One region of the Arthrobacter sp. AIWTK1 genome, then DNA from elsewhere that is predicted to be linked to it. Evidence: predicted binding sites of a transcription regulator. Region 1 holds the regulator's gene; each other region holds the start of a gene.
What was found. The regulator HrcA, encoded in region 1, represses chaperone genes, less so after heat shock. The targets are predictions, from matches to a motif close to TTNGCACTCGNNNNNNNCGAGTGCNAA.
Positions count from the first base shown of each region.

Region 2: the regulator HrcA is predicted to act here: its motif matches at 1,717-1,743, upstream of AC1MDG_RS14700 (FmdB family zinc ribbon protein).
Region 3: the regulator HrcA is predicted to act here: its motif matches at 3,851-3,877, upstream of groL (chaperonin GroEL).
Region 4: the regulator HrcA is predicted to act here: its motif matches at 3,856-3,882, upstream of groES (co-chaperone GroES).

Region 1 is NZ_CM155287.1:2,441,497-2,446,897, reverse strand. Features, by position in the region: gene AC1MDG_RS11175 (DUF4870 domain-containing protein) at 17-436, opposite strand; gene AC1MDG_RS11170 (DUF3097 family protein) at 604-1,455, opposite strand; gene hrcA (heat-inducible transcriptional repressor HrcA) at 1,690-2,703, shown strand; gene dnaJ (molecular chaperone DnaJ) at 2,798-3,925, shown strand; gene AC1MDG_RS11155 (16S rRNA (uracil(1498)-N(3))-methyltransferase) at 3,928-4,704, shown strand; gene AC1MDG_RS11150 (GerMN domain-containing protein) at 4,730-5,401, opposite strand, start outside.
Region 2 is NZ_CM155287.1:3,215,867-3,221,267, forward strand. Features, by position in the region: gene AC1MDG_RS14685 (GNAT family N-acetyltransferase) at 1-73, opposite strand, end outside; gene galU (UTP--glucose-1-phosphate uridylyltransferase GalU) at 80-985, opposite strand; gene AC1MDG_RS14695 (5-formyltetrahydrofolate cyclo-ligase) at 1,095-1,691, shown strand; gene AC1MDG_RS14700 (FmdB family zinc ribbon protein) at 1,829-2,077, shown strand; gene cpaB (Flp pilus assembly protein CpaB) at 2,206-2,934, shown strand; gene AC1MDG_RS14710 (AAA family ATPase) at 3,038-5,401, opposite strand, start outside.
Region 3 is NZ_CM155287.1:852,495-857,895, reverse strand. Features, by position in the region: gene AC1MDG_RS04030 (RNase H family protein) at 1-381, opposite strand, end outside; gene AC1MDG_RS04025 (ABC transporter substrate-binding protein) at 613-1,923, shown strand; gene groL (chaperonin GroEL) at 2,030-3,667, opposite strand; gene AC1MDG_RS04015 (ABC transporter substrate-binding protein) at 3,964-5,244, opposite strand; gene AC1MDG_RS04010 (cold-shock protein) at 5,262-5,401, opposite strand, start outside.
Region 4 is NZ_CM155287.1:3,246,275-3,251,675, forward strand. Features, by position in the region: gene AC1MDG_RS14810 (helix-turn-helix transcriptional regulator) at 1-1,487, opposite strand, end outside; gene groL (chaperonin GroEL) at 1,708-3,318, opposite strand; gene groES (co-chaperone GroES) at 3,404-3,697, opposite strand; gene AC1MDG_RS14825 (hypothetical protein) at 3,904-4,302, opposite strand; gene AC1MDG_RS14830 (class I SAM-dependent methyltransferase) at 4,358-5,401, shown strand, end outside.

The DNA of each region.
Region 1 (5,401 bases):
CTTCGCCTGGCCGGTTCTACTTAATCCAGCGCAGGTTGTAGTCGTAGCGGTGTGGCTGCCCGCGGTTCACGTGGATCCCGGCCGCCACGGAGAAGCACGTCACAGCGATCCAAATCAGCGTGGCCAGCACTGCGAAGATGTTACCGACCACCGGCAGCATCACCAGGATGTTGCAGATGACCGCGGCGATCGTGGGAGGCAGCGTGAAATTCAGGGCTTCTTTGGACTCCTGCGCGGTGAACGGCCCGCGGTCCTTGAAAATCAGGTAAATCAAAAGGGACGGGACGCATCCGAGGATGCCGCCGAAGTGCGCGAGGGTTGCCCACTGCCGGTCTTCGTTGGCCGTCAGCGGCAGGGCATTGGCGGGGACGCCATGATACTGGGGCTGGCCATGGCCGGCCTGGTTGTCCCTTTGTTCACGTGCGTTCTCTGCCACGGTCTCGTCCTTCGGATTGCAGTGGTGCGGTGGTACCCGGATAAGCGGGCGCTGCTTGAACAGCAACAACCGCCGTATCAAGAATACTGGGTCAGGCGTGCATTCGAAGAGTTCAACAGGCGCCTTCCGTGGCGTGTACCTCGGCCTGCGGCGTTGTCCGCTCCGCCCTACGGGACCGTGAGGAAGTCGATGACCTCTTCTACACGACCCAGCAGCGACGGTTCCAGGTCCGCGTAACTGCGGACGGCTCCCAGCAGCTTCTGCCAGCCCAGGCCGATGTCCTCCTTGGTCTCGTGCGGCCATCCGAAGGCCGTCAGGATGCCGGTCTTCCAGTCGATGCCCCGGGGAATGACCGGCCACGCGTCAATGCCGAGGACGGCGGGCCTGATGGCCTGCCATACATCCACATACGGGTGGCCAACAATCAGGACGTTGCCGGCGGCGCCGGGGGAGGCCATCACGGCGTCGGCGATCCGGGACTCCTTGGAATCGGCAACCAGGTGGTCCACCAGCACGCCAAGCCGCCGGGCCGGGCCGGGGCGGAACGCGGCTACCGCCGCGGCGAGATCATCAATGCCGTGCAGGGGTTCGACGACGATGCCCTCCACCCGGAGGTCGTCACCCCAGACCTTTTCCACGAGTTCGGCGTCGTGCTTGCCTTCCACCCAGATGCGGCTGGCCTTGGCCACCTGCGCGCGCTGGCCTGCCACACGCACGGAACCGGAGGCGGTCCTGGCGGACGCGGCGGCGGCTGCCTGCGGACGGGGCGCCGGGGGCATCAGCCGGATCGGCAGGCCCTCCAGGAGGAACCCGAAGCCGAGACGGAACGTGCGCGACTTGCCGCGCCGGTCCTCAAGGGCTACAACGTGCATGCCGCCGGACTTTTCCACCCTGGTGACAGCGCCAACCCAGCCGGACTGTACGTCCTCCAGCACCATCCCTCGTTCCACCGGCACCTCGGGCAGCTCGGATTTCTTCGGAGCAGTGATGTCCTGCGGGCCCCAGTTCTGGTACGACATCGGATAGACACAGCCTTGCGCTAGAGAAAAGTGAAACGGGACGGCCGCGGCTTCGCGGAGTTGCTTGTCCCGTCCCGCGTCCGGGTTTCGCCCGGAGCGGTACCAATGCTAACAACGCGGCGACTCATATTAGACTGGTTAGCACTTAGACATGACGAGTGCTAACGCGTGACGGGGCATGCGCTTGGCGCAATGCCGGGCCGCGGGCCCGGGAAAGCCGATCGGAGGTGGAGAATGAGCGAGCCACGCAAGCTTGAAGTATTGCGGGCCATCGTGGAGGACTACGTCCATTCCCGCGAACCCGTGGGCTCCAAGGCCCTGGTGGAAAGGCACCATCTCGGGGTCTCCAGTGCCACCATCCGCAATGACATGGCGGCGCTGGAAGATGAGGGCCTGATCACGGCCCCGCACACCAGCGCCGGTCGAATCCCCACGGACAAGGGCTACAGGCTTTTCGTCGACCAGATATCCGCCGTCAAGCCGCTGTCGCAGGCTGAACGCCGAGCCATCCAGACGCTCCTGGAAGGGTCGGAGGACCTGGACGATGTCCTGGAGCGCACCGTGCGGCTGCTGTCGCAGCTGACCAACCAGGTGGCCGTTGTGCAGTACCCGCACCTCAGCCGTGCCATGGTGCGGCACATTGAGTTCGTGCTGCTGGCGCCGCGGCAGGTGCTTCTCGTACTGATCGCGGACACCGGCAAGGTCGAGCAGCGGGTCATCGACGTCGGTCAGGAACTCGGCGATGAGGCCCTCGCCGGCCTCCGCGCACGGTTCCTGAAGAGCTTGGCGGGGACTCCGCTGAGCCTGCTCCCGCAGGCGCTGCCCGCCGTCGTCGCCGGTTGTGAACCCTCGCGCCGGCAGGCCGCGCAGGCGCTGGCCCGTGGACTGGATGCCCTTGCCAGCAGCACACGGGAGGAGCGGATGGTCATGGCCGGTACCGCCAATCTGGCGCGGTCGAACGTTGACTTCCCGCTGAGCATCGGCCCGGTCCTTGAGGCACTCGAGGAACAGGTGGTCATGCTGCGCCTGCTCAGTGAAATGGCGCAAGACCCCCGCGGCGTCACCGTCAGCATTGGCCGGGAGAATCCCTACGACGGGCTCGCGGAAGCCTCGGTGGTGGCCACAGGCTACGGCCCGGGCTCCAGCGCCAAGGTGGGCGTCCTCGGGCCCACCCGGATGGACTATCCCACCACCATGGCCGCGGTCCGCGCCGTGGCACGCTACCTTTCCAGGATCCTTGGACCATGACCGGTCCGTCATCAGCCAACCAGGCCTCCGAGTCCCGGCTTCCGGGACGCGGCAGCAGCATCACAGGCAGTACAACCAGGAAGAGATACGAACTTTGAGCAGCCACTACGACGTTCTTGGAGTCTCACCCGAAGCGACGGGCGAAGAGATCAAGAAGGCCTACCGAAAGCTTGCGCGCACCCTGCACCCGGACGTCAACCCCGGTGAGGACGCCTCGGACCGCTTCAAGGCTGTCACCCACGCCTATGAAGTACTGTCCGACCCGCAGAAGCGCCGTGTCTACGACACCACCGGTAACGAAAACGGCACGGACAACGGCTTCGGCGGCACCGGCTATTCGGGACAGGGCTTCGCCTTCCAGGACATCTTCGACACCTTCTTCGGCGCCGGCGGTTCCTCCGGGCCGGCCTCGCGCGTCCGCCGCGGGCAGGACGCCCTCATCAGCGTCCGGATCGACCTTCGCGACGCCGTATTCGGCGTCAACAAGAAACTCGAGGTCGACACCGCCGTAACATGCCCCACCTGCGAGGGGTCGTGCTGCCAGCCCGGCGCCCACCCGGAGCGCTGCGACATCTGCGGCGGCAGCGGCCAGGTCCAGCGGGCCGTCCGCTCCATCCTGGGCCAGGTCATGACGGCCGCCCCCTGCGGCTCCTGCGAAGGCTTCGGAACGGTCATCAAGGATCCCTGCAACGAGTGCAACGGCCAGGGCCGCATCCGCAGCCGCCGTTCGCTGACGGTCAAGGTACCCGCCGGTGTAGCCACCGGAACCCGCATCCAGCTGGGCGGCCAGGGCGAGGCCGGTCCTGCCGGAGGCCCCTCCGGTGACCTGTACGTCGAGATCCGCGTCAACAACGACGCCACATACGTGCGTGACGGTGACGACCTCCACGCCACCCTGAACATCCCGATGACCGCCGCCGCCCTTGGCACCGAGCTCAGCCTGGACACCTTCGACGGGCAGCAGGAAATCGACGTCAAGGGCGGCACCCAGTCGGGTGAGATCATCACCCTGCGCGGGCTTGGCGTCACCCACCTCCGGGGCTACGGCCGCGGCGACCTGAAGGTCCACCTGCAGGTGGAAACCCCGGCGAAGCTTGATGCCGCGCAGGAAGACCTGCTGCGGCAGCTGGCCAAGTTGCGCGGCGAGCAGTATACCGAGGGCAAACTCGCCGCCAGCGGCGGTGTCTTCGCAAAGCTCCGGGACAGGCTCGGTAACCTGTAGCGGTGAGCAACCCGGTCTTTTTTGCAACCCCCGGAGCCCTGGACCAGCAGGTTCCCGGTTCGCACTTCGTGCTGCAGGGTCCCGAGGCCCGGCACGCGGTCACCGTCAAGCGGATCGCCGTGGGGGAGTCCGTTGACATAGCCGACGGCGCGGGCAAGCGGCTTTCCGGTACCGTCGCCGCCGTCGCGCCGGGTGAACTGACCGTGGAGTGTTCGGCCCTGGAATCCGAGGAGCGCCCGGACCTCCGCCTGGTCCTGGTCCAGGCGCTGGCCAAAGGCGACCGCGACGAACTGGCTGCCGAAACCGCGACTGAACTGGGCATCGACGCCATCATTCCGTGGCAGTCGGAACGCTCCATCGTCCGATGGAAAGGCGAGCGTGCCGCCAAGGCGCATGCCAAATGGCAGTCCGTGGTGACCGCGGCGGCCAAGCAGGCGCGGCGGGCATGGATTCCGGAGGTCCGCGCCGCCGTCGACGGTGCCGGGCTGCAGTCCGCCGTCTCCGCGGCGGACCTCGCCATCATCCTCCACGAGGATGCCGTCCGACCGCTGCGCGCCGTTCTGGAGAAGTGGCGCGACGGCGACGGCGGCACACCGGGGCCGGGGCCGCGCGAGATCCTCCTTATTGTGGGACCGGAGGGCGGAATCAGTCCGCGGGAGGTCACCAAACTCTGCGGAGCCGGTGCCGTGACGGCCTTGCTGGGCCACCATGTGCTCAGGTCCTCCACGGCAGGGCCGGCCGCCACCGTGCTCGCCAGCGACATCCTTGGACGCTGGTAGCTGCTATTCGACGCTAAAGGCGGAGCTATTCGACCTTGAAGCCGCGGGTGTCCACATTCATTTCCCGGTCCGGTTTACCCGGATCGATCTGTGACACCCGCACTTCATAGTTCCCCGGGGCCAGGTTCACGTTCAGCGCGAAAAGCCCGGTTTGTGCCGGTTCGGCCGATGCGGTGACGTCGCCGCTCAAGTAGGCCGCCTTGTCGCTGCTGCCTTCAACTTTCAGGATCTTCCACCGGAGTTTGCCACCGGGGAGAGTGCTTCGGCCGCTGATCTTGACGCTCCCGTGCGCAACGCCCACGCCTTCCTGTGGATCAATGATCCAGACCGGGGCCACCATGCCCGCACTGCGGGGAGTGGGAGCACCCAGCTTCACGTGGTTGAAAGCAAGGTAATCCGTGTGTCCGTCGACGAGGACGACCACCTGGATCTGCTGGCCGGAGTCCACCAGCCCCGAACTGGCCCCTGCGGCCGTTGCGGTGTACACCAGCTGCTGGATGGCGCGCTTGGCCATGTCTTCGTCGAGGTTGCTGTTGAAGGCATCCGGTGAGACGTCCACCGTGATCACATTCTTGCCGGAGATCGAGGTGGCGAGCTTCTTCGGATTCTGCCACGGGGTGAAGAAGTCGGGATCGAGGGGCTTGTCCGACATCATCGAGCGCAGCGCCCTGGTGACGGGATTTTCCTCTTCGGGGAC
Region 2 (5,401 bases), 770 kb from region 1:
GGTCACGGTAACGGATGGGGCGCAGAACAATGTCGCCGCATTCCAGCGTCACCGGCCAGATGCTGCCCCGCATGGGACGTTACTTGGCCAGGGAGGCGGTGAATTCCGGCAGCCACTCCCGCAGCCCGGGGCCGAGGTCGTCGCTGTCGCAGGCCAGCTGGACGCAGGCCTTGAGGTAGCTGAGCTTGTCGCCGGTGTCGTAGCGGCGGCCACGGAACACAACGCCGTATACGCCGTACCCTTCGCCCTCCCCTGCAGCCAGTTCCTGGAGGGCGTCCGTCAGCTGGATTTCCCCGCCCCTGCCCGGTTCGGTGCGTTCGAGGACATCGAAGACCGCGGGGTGGAGGACGTAGCGGCCGATCACGGCCAAGTTGGACGGCGCTTCTGCGGCGTCCGGCTTTTCCACGAGCTTCCTGATCCGCACGAAGCCGTTCATGTCGGTGTCATCGATGTCGGCGCAGCCGTAGGCGCTGATCTGGGAAGGCTCCACCTCAATGAGCGCCACCACGGAGCCACCGGTCTTGGCCTGCACTTCGATCATCTTGCTGAGCAGTTCGTCACGTGCGTCGATGAGGTCGTCGCCAAGCAGAACCGCAAAGGGTTCGTAGCCTACGTGCTGCTTCGCGCGCAGCACCGCGTGGCCGAGGCCCATGGGGTCGCCCTGGCGCACGTAGTGGATGTCACCGAGGTTGCTTGCGGCCTGGATGGCTTCGAGCTTGGCGGTGTCACCCTTGGCTTCCAGGGTGGCCTCCAGCGAAGGGACCCGGTCGAAGTGGTCTTCGAGGGCGCGCTTGTTCCGGCCGGTGATCATCAGGATGTCGGTGAGGCCCACACTGACGGCTTCTTCGACGACATACTGGATGGCGGGCTTGTCCACGACCGGCAGCATTTCCTTGGGCATGGCCTTGGTGGCCGGAAGGAACCTGGTACCGAGGCCGGCAGCGGGAATGACAGCCTTGCGGACAGAAGTATTGGTGGTAGTCACTGGACTAATCTAGCGTCAGGGACCAAACATTGGGTAATTGCACGGACCACCCCGCCGGCCCCGCACCGGGGCCTCCGTTCACGGCTCCCGACCTGAAAGGACGGCACGGATGCCATCGAAGGAAGAGATCCGCTCGGCCCACAGAATCGAGCGTGCCGCTTTCTCCCCCGCCGGCCTGGAAGCCGCCGGAGCAGGCATCGCCCGGCACGGACTCCAGTGGGCCGCCATGGTTGCCGCCGGCGAGCGGAGCACCTTTGCCGCTTACCTGGGGGTGGGATTCGAGCCTCCCACGCTCCCGCTCCTTGCCGCACTGCACGGCACCGGGCACCGCGTACTGTTGCCGGTCTGCGGGCCTGACCGCACCCTGTCCTGGGTCTTCTGGACGCCCGCAACTGACTTCGTCCGCAGCAGCTACGCCCCCATCGAGGAACCCGTGGGGGAACAGCACGGCATCGAGGCAATGAGCGAAGTGGCCGGAGTCTTTGTCCCTGCCACGGCCGTGGACCTGTCAGGTAACAGGATCGGCCAGGGCGGTGGCTACTACGATAAATTCCTCTCGGGGCTGGATGCCGCCGGCCTGCCCCTGCCCGCCGCCGCAGTGGTCTTTGACGGCGAAGTCCTGCCGGCCGGCAGCATCCCCGCAGAGCCCTTTGACCGGAAGGTCCCGGTGGCGGTCACCCCGTCGCGACTCACACAGCTGATGTGAAACCCGTCCGCAGCGGGTGATAGAATTGGCACTCAGGCCCTGCGACTGCTAAAGGACAAGACCTGCCGGCAGAACGCGGCAGTGATTTCCATCAGGCAGCACGGGACCTGCTCGTTTGTCCCAGAGGAGGATTTCCAGTGCCCACGTATGCATATGCCTGCAAGGACTGCAGCCACGCCTTCGAGATCGTGCAGTCGTTCACCGACAGCTCCCTCACCTCCTGCCCTGAGTGCGAGGGAACCCTGCGCAAGAAGTTCAACAGCGTCGGCGTCGTCTTCAAGGGTTCCGGCTTCTACCGGACGGATTCGCGCGATACCAAGGGCAGCAGTGTTTCGCCTGCCCCGGCAGCCGCTCCGGCGCCCGCCACCGCAGCTGCCGCCAACTGAGGCTGCACCCGGCGTTCCCTCGTTCGGCGGAATAGCGGACACCATGGCTGTGCTCTACCGGTCCTGGTTTTCCACATAGGTCCCCGCCGGGCTGTCCGCGCCCCCACCGGACTTCGTAGCCTCACGGTATGCCCTCCATCTTCCGCAATCACGGACTCTCATCGCCCCGGCAGAACTTCAGGACAGGACGCCCGGGCCGTTCGAGGCCATCAGGTGCGCGCCGCCTCAGCTCATGGCTCAACCGCAACCGCAGGCTCGTCGTCGCGCTCCTGCTGTGTGCTGCCGCCGGCATCGCCGTGCAGCAGCTGACCCCGGCACCGGCACACACTGTCACAGCGATGGCCTCGGCCCGGGACCTTCCCGCCGGAGCTGCATTGTCAAGCAATGAGGTGGTGCCCGTGAAGGTCCCGCCAGGCATGATGCCCGCCGGGGCCTTCACGGACGTCTCCGCGCTGCAGGGCAAACAGCTGGCAGCCCCGCTGCGCAAGGGCCAGCTGATCTCCGACACGCAATTGCTCGGACCCGGCCTGCTGGCGGGCACAGAACCCGGATCTGCAGCCGTGCCGCTGAGGATGGCGGACCCCTCGTCCATCCAGCTCGTGGCGCCCGGCCAGCTGGTCAATATTGTGATGACCAACGGAACGGACTTCGGCAAGGCAGCCGAATCGGAAGTGCTGGCAGCCTCCGTGCCCGTGCTCTGGACCTCGGGGCAGGGCGGACAGACCGGGCAATGGCTGGGGACCGGAGAAACGGAGGGTCTCATCGTGGTCGCAGCGGATCCGGAGCAGGCCCGGCGCCTCGCCGGCGCCTCAACACAGGGAAAACTCTTCTTTGTGCTGGTGGGGGCACCGGGCTAGCTGCCCTGCGCCCGGCTGCACTGGGCTTGCTGCACGGCGGCCGCCCTGGGCCGCCTACGTGGCCGCCCGGCTAACCCTGCGGTGCGGGCCTGCCGTGCTGGCCTCAGCCCCAGTGCGGGGGTTTCTGCTCCTGCAGCCAGGCATCGTGGTCGTAGTCTGAACCGTGATCGCCCCAGCGTTTCGGGTCATCTTCGGCTGCCTTGTTCGGCAGCACTCCCGACGCCGCGCCGACACCCGCCGGCTGACGCGACCTGTCCGTCGCTGGTTCGTCCGACCCGGGCCCGGGAGCGTCCTGGCTGTCCGTTTCGCTGCTGTTTGTGTCCATGCCGTATTCCTTGGTGTCTTCTACTGCTTCGCTGCCGGCGCCATGGGCCTCGTCCCGGGACGCGCGGCGCTCCTCCAAGGATACCGAGTGGTTGTCCCGGGGGGCCGCACCGCCGGGAGTGCCGCTCTCCGCTTGGGCTTCCTCATCAGCACCGTTATTGCCGCGGTCGGCGCTGTTCAGCGTCAGGTTGTCCACGTCGTCCTCGAAGAACGACTGCGAGGCGGTTGAGAAGCCGGTGACAACGGGCTTCTCCAGCCCGAGGTAACCGCCAATCCGGTCAGCGCAGGCGGACGGATCCGTGAACACCTCGATGGTCCACAGGGGCATGTAGCGCCAGCCAAGGCGTTCCAGCAGTTGCGGGCGGAGCCTGCTCCGTTCCCGGACGCTCATTCGCCGGTATTGCTCAGTTCCGTCCGACTCAATGGCCACGGGCCTGGGGATTTCGGCGTCATCGTGACCGATGGAATTCACCGGGTCCGCGGCGGCGGCAACGTCAAGCACGCCGTCGTACTGGTGCCAGACCCTGGCTCCCCGGGCACGCAGCCTGTCACCGAGGTCTGCCACCAGCGGGTCCGCCCCCAGTGCCTGCTCGCTGGCTGCGGCGCGCGACGCGGGGGTGCCCAGGTCGGTGTTGCCGGCAATCTCACGGTCCAGCAGCTCATAGAAGTCCACTGCGCCATGGCTGAGGCGGCTGACATCCAGGTCCTCCGGCTTGAAGCAGCTGAGCACATGCAGGGAACGCCGCGCACGGGTCATGGCCAGCGCGAATTTCGCCCGGCCGCCTTCAGCGGACAACGGTCCGAAATTGTGGAGCGCGCGGCCGTGCGGCGTGCGGCCATAACCCGGGGAGAAGATCACGTGGTCGCGGACCAGGCCCTGGGCACGTTCCAGGTCCACCACACGGAAGGATTCCGGTCCGGCCGTGAAGAAACTTGCCAGCAGCGGGTAGTTGGGCAGCTGCAGCCGGATGGCCTCGCCGATCCTGGCGGCGTGGCGGAGGCTGGCCGTGACCACGGCGAGGGAGGTCCTTGGCCGCAGGCGGGCGTGCTCAAACACGAGCTCAACCACCCGGTTGACCTCAGCTACGGCGGATTCAACGCCTTCCTGGTCGGCGCTCGGGAGGCCGGTGCCGTCCGGCAGGTATTCCACCAGCAGGGCGCGGTCCAGTCCGGTGGCTGTCTGACCCTCGGGGAGCCTGTGGAGGTGCCCGTCGTAGAAACTCTTGCTCAGTTGCAGCACGAGGTCCTCGTCAACTGCCCGGTACGCGCAGGTCAGCCGCCGGGTCGGCAGCACCGCGGACAAGGCCGTGTAGGCACTCTCGACGCTCTGGTGGGCCGTCTCGCCGGCAGCCAGCCGCTCGACGCCAACGGTGAAGGTGCGGGGGCTGGCGATCTTATCGTCACCGAAGGCAATCACCTGTTTGGCCCGGGCGATCGCCGGCAGGACCGCCTGGAGGGAGGTGGCCTCGGCGTCGAGGATGACCACGGCGTCGAACTTCTGCTCAGCCGGCAGCAGTCCGGTCATCAGGTAGGGGCTCACCGACCATACCGGTACCAGCATGGGAACCAGGGCCGGGGCCTGCGCCGTGAGGGCGGCCAGCGTGACCCGGCCGTCCTTCAGGAGGCTCCGGAGCAGGTCTGCCTGCCGGGGGTTCTCGGCAATGCCGGCGCGCCACCGTTCGGACAGCTTCCACCGCAGCCGCGCCGCACCGCTGGCGATGTGGGCATTGTCCGCCAAGCGGTATTCGGCTTCGAGCTGCCGCAGGGCGTCGCCGTCGGACATCGCCAGATAGTCGTCACCGCTGATCATCGCTTCAAGGGCCGACTGCCACCAGGCAAGTTCCAGCTCCGCTGCGACGGATGCCGCCGGCACTTCCCGCTCTGCCAGGTCGGCAAGCAGTTCCCCGAGTCCGTGCTCGCGCATGTTCTCGATGAGAAGCGTGCGCTCCGGAAGCGTCTTGAGCGTCCGGGTGTCGGCCACCAGCCGCTCCAGGCGTTCCATCAGTTCTTCGTAGGGCGTGTGCTGGAGGTCCCCGCCTGCCTCTGTATGCTTGACGGCCGCACCCAGCTGGGCCAGTTCCCGCTCCAGGCTGCGGTACATCACATTCACTTCGCCCAGGCCGGACGGCACTGCGGGATGGCG
Region 3 (5,401 bases), 1.6 Mb from region 1:
ATTCAGATCGTGCCCGGCGTGGCCGCGGACCCACTCAAAGCGGTACTTGCGCCCAATCAGTGCCTGGTCGATTTCCCGCAGGATCTCCACGTTCAGGACCGGCTTGCCGTCGGCTTTCCGCCAGCCTTTGCGCTTCCAGCCTGGCATCCACTTGGTAACCGAGTTGATGACATATTGGCTGTCGCAAAGAATGTGCAGCTCTTCCTCGGGAAGGTGCGCGGTGCAGCGGAAGAGATCCAGCACGGCCATCAGTTCGCCCTGGTTGTTGGTGCCGTGCGGCCAGCCGCCCGCCCGCCAGCAGTCATCGTTCACGTACCAGGCCCATCCGGCCGGACCGGGATTTCCTAAAGCCGAACCGTCGGCTGCTGCAGTAATCGTCACCGCACTATCCTGCCAGACCGGCCCGACATTCCAGCTTCCGGCAATCCCCGGGGCTCGCTGGAAAACGCTTACCGCGGGTCGTTGACAGGCTCGGAGGGTGCGTGCGAGAATCAAAATCCTCACTCAGAAAACGTTTTCTTGAGTGTGGATCCTCTTGCAGTTCACGTGCCCCGCGGGGCGGACAGCCCGGTTCCTGATCATTCCACCGGCTGTACACAGGAAGGTGTATCAATGAAGATCTCGTCCGGAAACAGGTTTCGACTGAAGATAGGAGCCACCGCCGCTGCCCTCGCACTGCTTGTCACAGGTTGCGGGGCATCCGCGGGTTCCGGAGCGGACAAGGAAGTCACGTTGCGCTTCGCCTGGTGGGGCAACGAGTACCTCAATGCCCAGACCCAAAAGGTGATTGACGCGTTCGAAGCGGACCATCCGAACATCAAGATCAAGGCCGCACCCGGCGAATGGAGCGGATACTGGGACAAGTTGGCCACCACCACCGCAGCCAACGATGCACCCGACGTGATCCAGATGGATCAAAAATACATCGCTGAGTATGGGGGCCGCGGAGCACTCCTTGACCTGGCCAAGCAAGACGGCATCGACCTCTCGAAAATGGATCAGGAACAGCTCGCCTCCGGCCGGTATAACGACGCCCAGTACGGACTCAGCACCGGCAAGAACGCCTACGTGGTGATGGCAAACACCAAGGTGTTCGAGGCCGCCAATGTACCGCTGCCCGACGACGCCACGTGGACCTGGGATGACTTCAACGGAATCGCCACAAAACTCACAGCGGCAGGCGGGGGCAAGAACTACGGAGCCGCCTACGGCAGCAACGAAGCCGACCTCATCATCTGGCTTCGGCAGCATGGCGAAAACCTGTATTCGCAGGACGGCAAGCTGGACTTCAACGCCGGCACTGCTGCGTCATTCTGGGAGCGCCTGAAGAAGCAGCGCGATTCCCAGGCGAGCCCGCCGGCGACTGTCGCAACGGAGGATGCAGGTGCCGGCCTGGAGGAGAGCCTCTTTGGGACCAACCGGATTGGCATGGCGTGGTGGTGGACGAATCAGCTCGGATCCCTGCAGACCACCACGGGAAGCAGCATAAAGATGCTCCGCGCACCGAGCACGGACGGGAAAGCGGCGGACAACGGCATGTACTACAAGCCGTCAATGTTCTGGTCCGCCTCTTCGAGGTCCAAGAACCCGGAGGCAGCCGCAACGTTCATCAATTACCTGGCAAACAGCCCGGAGGCGGGAGAGATCCTGATGACCGACCGCGGCGTCCCTGCCAACTCTGAAATACTGACGACCATTACGTCGAAGCTGAAGCCCGCGGACTCGACAGTGGTCAATTTCCTCCAGGACATCAAGCCGGACATGGCCGAGGCGCCCCCTGTCCCTCCCGTCGGTTCGGGGAGCGTGCAGAACGTCATCAAGCGGTATACCGACGAAGTACTCTATGACCGCAAGACGCCGTCCGCAGCCGCCGAGGACTTCAAGAAGGAAGTCGAGGACATGCTTGCCTCGGCGCGCAAATGATCACCACGAGGTTTCCGAAGCCTTAGCTGCCATAAACAAAAGTGCGGCTCCCTCGAAGCGAGGGAGCCGCACTTTTATTGTGGTGCGCTAGGTGCGGGCGGGCAGGTTAGAAACCGCCCATGCCGCCCATGCCGCCCATGTCGTCGCCGCCGCCCATGGCCGGAGCGTTCTTCTCCGGCTTGTCGGCCACTACGGCCTCGGTGGTGAGGAACAGGCCCGCGATGGAGGCAGCGTTCTGCAGTGCAGAGCGCGTCACCTTGACGGGGTCGTTGATGCCGGCAGCCAGAAGGTCAACGTACTGTCCGGTTGCGGCGTTCAGGCCGTGGCCTGCGGGCAGGCCGCGGACCTTGTCCACAACAACGCCGGGCTCGAGGCCGGCGTTGAAGGCAATCTGCTTCAGCGGTGCGTCGATGGCAACGCGGACGATGTTGGCGCCCGTTGCTTCGTCGCCTTCGAGCTGCAGGTTGGCGAATGCCTTGGCGCCGGCCTGGATCAGGGCCACGCCACCACCGGCAACGATGCCTTCTTCAACGGCAGCCTTCGCATTGCGGACAGCGTCCTCGATGCGGTGCTTGCGTTCCTTGAGCTCAACTTCGGTAGCGGCACCGGCCTTGATGACTGCAACGCCGCCGGCCAGCTTGGCCAGGCGTTCCTGCAGCTTCTCGCGGTCGTAGTCGGAATCGGAGTTCTCGATCTCGGCACGGATCTGGGAAACGCGGCCGGCGATCTGGTCGGCGTCGCCTGCACCCTCGACGATGGTGGTCTCATCCTTGGTGACAACAACCTTGCGTGCCCTGCCCAGGAGTTCGAGGCCTGCGGTCTCAAGCTTGAGGCCGACTTCCTCGGAGATGACCTGGCCGCCGGTGAGGATGGCAATGTCAGCGAGCTGCGCCTTGCGGCGGTCGCCGAAGCCCGGAGCCTTGACGGCGACGGACTTGAAGGTGCCACGGATCTTGTTGACGATCAGGGTGGCCAGGGCCTCGCCCTCGATGTCTTCGGCGATGATCAGCAGCGGCTTGTTGGACTGCATGACCTTCTCGAGGACAGCAACCAGTTCCTTGACGTTGGAGATCTTGGAGTTGACGATCAGGATGTACGGGTCTTCGAGGACCGTTTCCTGGCGCTCGGCGTCGGTGACGAAGTAGGCGGAGATGTAGCCCTTGTCGAAGCGCATGCCTTCGGTGAGCTCAAGCTCAAGTCCAAAGGTGTTGGACTCCTCGACGGTGATGACGCCTTCCTTGCCGACCTTGTCCAGCGCCTCAGCGATCAGTGCGCCGATTTCGTCGTCACCGGCGGAGATGGATGCCGTGGCGGCGATCTCTTCCTTGGTTTCGATTTCCTTGGCGGAGGCAAGCAGCTCGGTGGTGACGGCTTCGACAGCCTTCTCGATGCCGCGCTTCAGGGACAGCGGATCAGCGCCGGCCGCGACGTTGCGCAGGCCTTCCTTGACCAGGGCCTGAGCAAGCACGGTCGCCGTGGTGGTGCCGTCGCCAGCGACGTCATCCGTCTTCTTGGCAACTTCCTTAACCAGCTCGGCGCCGATCTTCTCGTAGGGATCGTCCAGCTCGATCTCCTTGGCGATGGACACACCATCGTTGGTGATCGTGGGGGCGCCCCACTTCTTTTCGAGGACGACGTTGCGTCCACGCGGGCCGAGGGTGACCTTGACGGCGTCGGCGAGGATGTTCAGGCCCCGCTCAAGACCGCGGCGTGCCTCTTCATCAAATGCAATGATCTTGGCCATAACGGCAGTAGTCCTTTCGGGACAGTCGTTAAGAATGAACCTTCACTGCGGTGCCCGCGACGGACGACCCTTCACCGGCGGCCTCTGTATGTCGCGCGGATGGGATCTCACCCCAGCAAGGTATTTCTTTCGCTCCCAGTCCTTCCCGCCCCTCTCCGCAGCCGGCCGGAGCCGGGCGTTGATTTAGCAGTCAGTCCGTGGGAGTGCTAAATCAATAATTAGCACTCCCCCGGGGAGAGTGCAAGCAGAGATTGCGGTGAAAGGCCCTTCCGCGGCCCGCACTACGCTAGGAGCGATCAGCCGCCGGCCCGGGCCGCAGTTTCGCTTCCACTCATGCGGGCGCTGTTATCTGCGGCATACGTGAACACCATGTAGTTGGCGGTGGTGATGTCCCCGTTGGAGTCAAAGCCGATCGGCCCGGATTCGCCGTCGTAATCCGCCGCTTTGCCGGCCTTGATGGCATCGGCGCATTCCTGGTAGTTCCTGCAGGGTTCGGCCGCCCCGGTGCCGCGCTGCCCGGAGACCGCGATCAGCTTCGCAGCGATGGACTGCCCGGCGTCGTCCTGGGCAGCGGTCGCGGCAATAGCGGCCAGGTTCACGGCGTCATATGTTTCCGCGGCGAACGTCATGTCCTTGAGCCCGGGATCAACCGCTACCAGTTCGCCTTGGAAGTGCGCCGAAGGGAAGACGCCAGGCAGGATTCCGCGCGCACCCTCGAGCGCCTTGGACCCCAGAGCGGATCCGTACTGGTTGACGGCGCCGTCGCTGAGGATTAGCTTGCTGCCCGCCACTCCCGCGTTGTTGAGTTCCGCTATGGCGCCCTGCGCGCCGGTCCTGGCCACGAGGATGACGGAGTCCGGCCCTGCGGCCTTGGCGGCTGCCGCGGCCTGGTGTGCCTGGCCGGCGGCGAACCCGGAGTCCGCCACAATGCCAAGTCCGGCAGCCTTTGCTGCAGCGGCGACGGCCGCGGAGACATCCTTGCCGTACATGCCGTCCTCGTGGACCACCGCTATTGTCCGGGCCCCGTTGTCCTTGGCCAGCTTCACCAGCACGGGCGCCTGGGCCACATCTGCTGCCGACGTGCGGAAGTAGTATCCGCCGCTCTTGTACCGCGTGAGGCCGTGCGCGGCATTCGCCGGGGAGATGACGGCCACTTTGGCCCGCGACAGGACGTCGATAGCACCCGGGGCGCGGCTTGAGTCAGTTGGACCGATGACTACATCAGCCTTGGCCGCCACGAGTTCCTTTGCCAGCGAGGTGGTGTCCTCACTGACTTTTTGGGGAAGGAGTTCCACCGGCCGGCCTTTGTGGCCCCCGGCGGCATTGATCTCCTGCACCGCCAGTTTGGCCGCGGCAAGCTGGGCCGAGTTGAGGAAGGACTGCTTTCCTGTGTTGTCCAGCATCAGGCCTATCCGCAGCGTGCCGTCGCCGCCGGCGTCGACGGCATCAACACGCGCGTTGCCGGACGTGCCGGAGCAGCCGGCCAGCCCGAGCGCCGTTCCCGCCGCAACAAGCACCGCAGCGGTGAACCTCAGCCGCGCAGGGCCAGTGCGGGCGGGGATGCCTGAGGCATGCATTGCCGCGGTGGGTAGCATCAGGCCGGCCGGACGTTCTCTGCCTGCGGACCCTTCTCGCCTTCGCCGATCTCGAACTGCACTCGCTGCCCTTCGTCGAGGGCCCGGTAGCCCTCGCCGTCGATGGCCGACCAGTGGACGAAGACGTCGTCTCCGGGGC
Region 4 (5,401 bases), 800 kb from region 1:
ACGAGCCGGAGCACCTCGACTTCACGCGGCGTCAGCGGTCCGGCATGCCCGTCCTGAGCCGGTGCGTGCTGGAGCGAGGCGGCCCAGGCAGCAGCCGGCGCTGCGCCGAGGGCCAGGAACTCCGCGTGTGCAGCCTCGAAGTCCATCTCTGCGGAATCGTCGTCGCCGCCTGCACGGCAGGCCTGGCCCACCATCGTGCAGCTGCGTGCCGCCTCAAATGGAACGCCCAGTTCCCGCCAGAGCGTCCAAGCCCGTCTCAGGAGGGGCAGCGCCCGGGCGGGTTCTCCTTCCGCGAGTGAGACGGCGCCGCCGGCCTGGCAGGAGGCAGCCTGCGCCATCGGCATCCCGCACACCTGTGCCAAGGACGCCAGTTCATCGGCGGCCTGCCGCGCAGCGGCTGTGTCCCCCGCGGCCAGTTCTATTTCCACGAGCGCCGGGAGCAGGTGGCGGCGCGTGGCGAGGTCGGCAGCGTCGGCAGTCCTGCGGATGAGGGTTTGCGCAGCGGGGATGTCGCCACGGGCTAGCTTGAGCAGCGCGAGTCCCGGCTGGGGCTCATAGCCGCTGCGCGCCGCCTGCCGGTAGCATTCCTCTGCCGCCGCGAACTGACCCCGCAGCCGTTCCACTTCGCCCTGCTGGTAGTAGCCGCCATAGAGGGCCTGATAATCCCCCGCCGAAGACAGCCGCTGCGCGTCCTTCGCGGCGCTGATGGCCTCATCCCATGCCCCGTGCAGCCGGTACAGGTCGGCGCGGTGGCTCTGGCACTGGCCGCTGAAAAGGACCATGTCCGGCCGTCCGCCACACCACCGGTCCAGTGCCACTGTCCACTCCAGGGCACGGCGCAGATCGAAGGCCAGGTGGCAGGTCCCGATGACGGCGCAGTAGATGATCCCGGACGGGACCGGCGAGAGCTCCCCCGCGGTCACCGCAACCATCACCTCGTCAAAGAGCCCGACGCCGGTGCTGATGTCACCGAGCGCCACGCAGGCCTGGCCCGTGCCCAGCATCGAAAGAGAAATGAGATCCCGGTCCTGGAACTTCTCCCCGATGGCCAGGGCGTCCGTGAACACCCGGCGGCCGCCTTCGGGGTCGCCGCCAAACAGCATGCCCAGTGCCGTGGGAATCAGCAGCAGGCCCTCCAGTGCGCAGGGTTCGTTAAGCTCAGCCACCAGCCGTCCGGCGCGGGCGAACCATCCCGTGCTGCGGGCCAGCTGGCCCGAATTCATGAGATGTATGCCGATCCACCCGGCGCAGCGGGCCGCGCCCACCACGTCGCCGACGACGAGGTACTCCTCGTGCGCGCGGGTGAGGGTGTCGATTCCGGCGTCGGATTTGCCGGTCAGGATTTCCACGGTGGCCAGGCGCTCAAGGTCCGGCGCGGGGAGGCCGCCGCGCTGGTCGGCATCGAGGAGGTGTTGGAAGGCGTCGGTCCAGCGATGCTCCTCGAAGGCGGAGCGGCCCTGGTCAAGGCCGGCTTCAGACGTTGCCATCATGCCCTCCCGCGGATCCGGCCGCCCCGCCGGGCTGGTCCGCGTCCCAGCTCTGCGCGCGACGGTCCTTTAAGCGCCACGGTACGCCGGGGGTGCCGGGGGCACAAGCTCCCCACAGGACCCGGCAACGGACGGCAAACGGGCACGAAAAAGCCGGTCCGGCGCGGACGGTTCCTGGGAACCGCCCGGCCGGGCCGGCCTTGAGGGCGTTGGCTGCAAGCTAGTGCTTGTGGCCTGCGTGCTCGTCGTCGTCGGCCGGCTTTTCGACAACGAGGGTCTCGGTGGTGAGAACCAGCGCTGCGATGGAAGCGGCGTTGCGGAGAGCTGCGCGCGTCACCTTGACGGGGTCGATGACGCCGGCGGCAATGAGGTCTTCATATTCACCGGTCTTGGCGTTGAAGCCCTGGTTGACCGCGGACTCGGCAACCTTGGCAGTAACGACGTAGCCGTCGAAACCGGCGTTCTGGGCGATCCAGCGCAGCGGCTGGACCAGTGCGCGGCGCACGATGCCCACAGCCGAGGCTGCGTCGCCTTCGAGAGCGGTGACTGCGGGGTCCTCGTCCAGTGCCTTGAGGGCGTGGATGAGGGCCGAACCGCCACCGGCAACGATGCCTTCTTCGAGGGCAGCGCGGGTGGAGGACACTGCGTCCTCGATGCGGTGCTTCTTTTCCTTCAGCTCGACCTCGGTGGCTGCGCCAACCTTGATCACGCCAATGCCGCCGGCCAGCTTGGCCAGGCGTTCCTGGAGCTTTTCCTTGTCCCAGTCGGAGTCGGTGCGGGTGAGCTCGGCGCGCAGCTGGGCAACGCGTGCCGCTACGTCCTCGGCCGTGCCGGCACCGTCAACGATGGTGGTGTTGTCCTTGGTCACCGTGATGCGGCGGGCCGTGCCCAGCACCTCGAGGCCAACGGAATCCAGGCTGAGGCCCAGTTCCGGGGAGACAACCTGCGCACCGGTGAGGGTGGCGATGTCCTGCAGCATGGCCTTGCGGCGGTCACCGAAGCCCGGAGCCTTGACGGCAACGACGTTCAGGGTGCCGCGGATGCGGTTGACGATCAGCGTGGACAGGGCCTCGCCTTCGACGTCCTCGGCGATGATGAACAGCGGCTTGGAGCTCTGCAGCGCCTTCTCCAGGAGGGGCAGGAATTCCTGGACCGAGGAGATCTTGCCCTGGTTGATCAGGATGAGGGCGTCTTCGAGGACTGCTTCCTGGCGTTCCGCGTCAGTGACGAAGTACGGGGACAGGTAGCCCTTGTCGAACTGCATGCCTTCGGTGAGGACCAGCTCGGTCTGCGTGGTGGAGGACTCCTCGATGGTGATCACACCATCCTTGCCGACCTTGCCGAAAGCCTCGGCCAGCAGCTCGCCGATCTCATCGCTCTGGGCGGAGATGGCTGCAACGTTCGCAACCTGGGTGCCTTCGACGGGGCGGGCGTTCTCCAGCAGGCGTGCCGCAACGGCTTCGACGGAAACTTCGATGCCGCGCTTGATCTGGCCCGGGGCGGCGCCAGCCGCCACGTTGCGCAGGCCTTCCTTGACCAGTGCCTGTGCCAGCACGGTGGCGGTGGTGGTGCCGTCGCCGGCAACATCGTTGGTCTTGGTGGCGACTTCCTTGGCCAGCTGCGCGCCAAGGTTTTCGTACGGGTCATCCAGTTCGACTTCACGGGCGATGGTCACGCCGTCGTTCGTGATGGTGGGAGCGCCCCACTTCTTGTCCAGCACGACGTTGCGGCCGCGCGGACCAAGCGTCACCTTGACCGTGTTGGCGAGCTTGTCGATGCCGGCTTCAAGCGACCGGCGGGCAGCGTCGTTAAACGCAAGCTGCTTTGCCATGGTTTTGTCCTTTCAAGACAGAAACCCCGCGCCGCTGACCTGTCAGACATGAATCAGACGGATCGGCTGCGCGGGGGTCCAAGAGTTACTTTACGACGATCGCCAGAACGTCGCGGGCGGACAGCACGAGGTACTCGGTGCCGCCGGTCTTGACTTCGGTTCCGCCGTACTTGGAGTAAATAACGACGTCGCCAACGGCTACGTCGACCGGAACGCGGTTGCCATCTTCAAAGCGGCCGGGGCCGACTGCAACAACTTCGCCTTCCTGCGGCTTCTCCTGCGCGGAGTCCGGGATAACCAGGCCGGAAGCCGTGGTCTGCTCTGCTTCGAGCGGGCGGACAACAATACGATCCTCAAGAGGCTTAATAGAGACCGACACTCGGACCTCTCCTTTACGTCAGCAAATTTATGGACTGGAAAACTGTTGCGCCTGCGCATGCAAACCGTCGTCGCGGTGCCGGCAGCAGCGTGGCTGGCAGTTCTTCATGTGTTAGCACCCTCCTAGGGAGAGTGCTAATGATGACTCTATGTAAGTGGTTAGCACTCGGTCAAGGCGAGTGCCAGAATTTCGTCCCCGGTGAACGGCTAGCGCCCTGCCAGGTCCTCAAAATCAACGTCGTCGCCGTCGTCCGTCTCGTCGTCGTTCGTAACGTTGCGGTTCCGGTACAGCACGACGGCGGCGGCGAGCGCGGTGACCGCCGAGATGATGAGGAACACGAGGCCGCCCGTGCGGACGGCCGTGTAGGACTCGCGGATTTCCCGTGCCTCGTCGGTGGCATCCTGGATGTTCTTGCCGCCCACCGAGTACACCGTGGCGTTGAAGGAATCAAGGAAGAAGATGATCACCAGGAGCGCCAGGCAGACCACGGCGACGGCGGAACCCGCGATCAGCGCGGTCCGGGCATATGTGGCCGGTCCGGTGTGATGCGGGTGGTCGTTGCCCTGGTCGTCGACGGGCGGCTGCGGCAATGCACTGTCTTCCATGCCTCCAACCCTAGCCGCACCGCGGGTGCCGGGCTCCTCGATTAGGCTTGTTGACATGGCTGACGCACTGCAGGACCTGATCGCCCCGCTCCTGACCAGCGAAGGCTGGGAGCTGCTGGCGTCGCTGGGTCCCTACCGGGAGGACGAAGCGTTCCGGCTCAACGAGTCGCTCCGAAAGGCCGGCCACTCCCCCGCGCTGGTGTCGGCCGTCCTCACCCAGTCCAGGCTGCGGACCAAGGCCGAGGCCAAGTTCGGCGAGTTCGCCCGGCAGATGATCTTCACGCCTGCCGGGCTGGAGCAGGCCACCCGCCTCAACGTCGCTGCCCGGCACGCGGAACGGTTCGCGTCCGCCGGGATCGGGCATGTGGCGGATCTCGGCTGCGGGCTGGGCGCCGATTCGATGGCACTGGCCTCCATGGACATCAGGGTTACCGCCGTGGAGATGGACGAGACCACTGCCGCCTGCGCCACCATGAACCTGATTCCCTTCCCGCACGCCAGCGTGGTCCACTCCGACGCCACCTCAGTCCCGCTGGAGGGTGTGGACGGCATCTGGCTGGATCCGGCCCGCCGCACCACGTCGACGTCCGGGACGCGGCGGATCTGGGATCCGGAGGAATTCTCCCCGCCGCTGTCCTTCGTGGAGTCGCTGGCCGGGTCCGGGCGGGCCGTGGGCGTAAAAATGGGCCCGGGCATGCCGCATGATTCCGTGCCGGCCGGGTGTGAGGCGCAGTGGGTCTCCGTGGGCGGGGACGTCACCGAGGTGGCGCTGTGGTTCAACGCGGTCAGCCGGCCCGGCGTCCGGCGCGCGGCCCTGCTGCTGGGCCCGCAGGGCGCGGCGGAAATCACCAGTGCGGAAGAGTTCGACGGCGGCCCGGTGGCCCCGGTGGGCCCGGTGGAGGGGTACCTGTACGAGCCGGACGGTGCCGTGATCCGGGCGGGGCTCGTGGCAGATGTCGCAGCGCGGCTGGGCGGCCACCTCCTGGATGAACACATTGCCTATATCTGCGCGCCGGAGCTCGTGGACACCCCGTTTGCCAGGGCCTACAAGGTCCTTGAGGTGATGCCGTTCAACGTCAAAGCACTCAAGGCCTGGGTG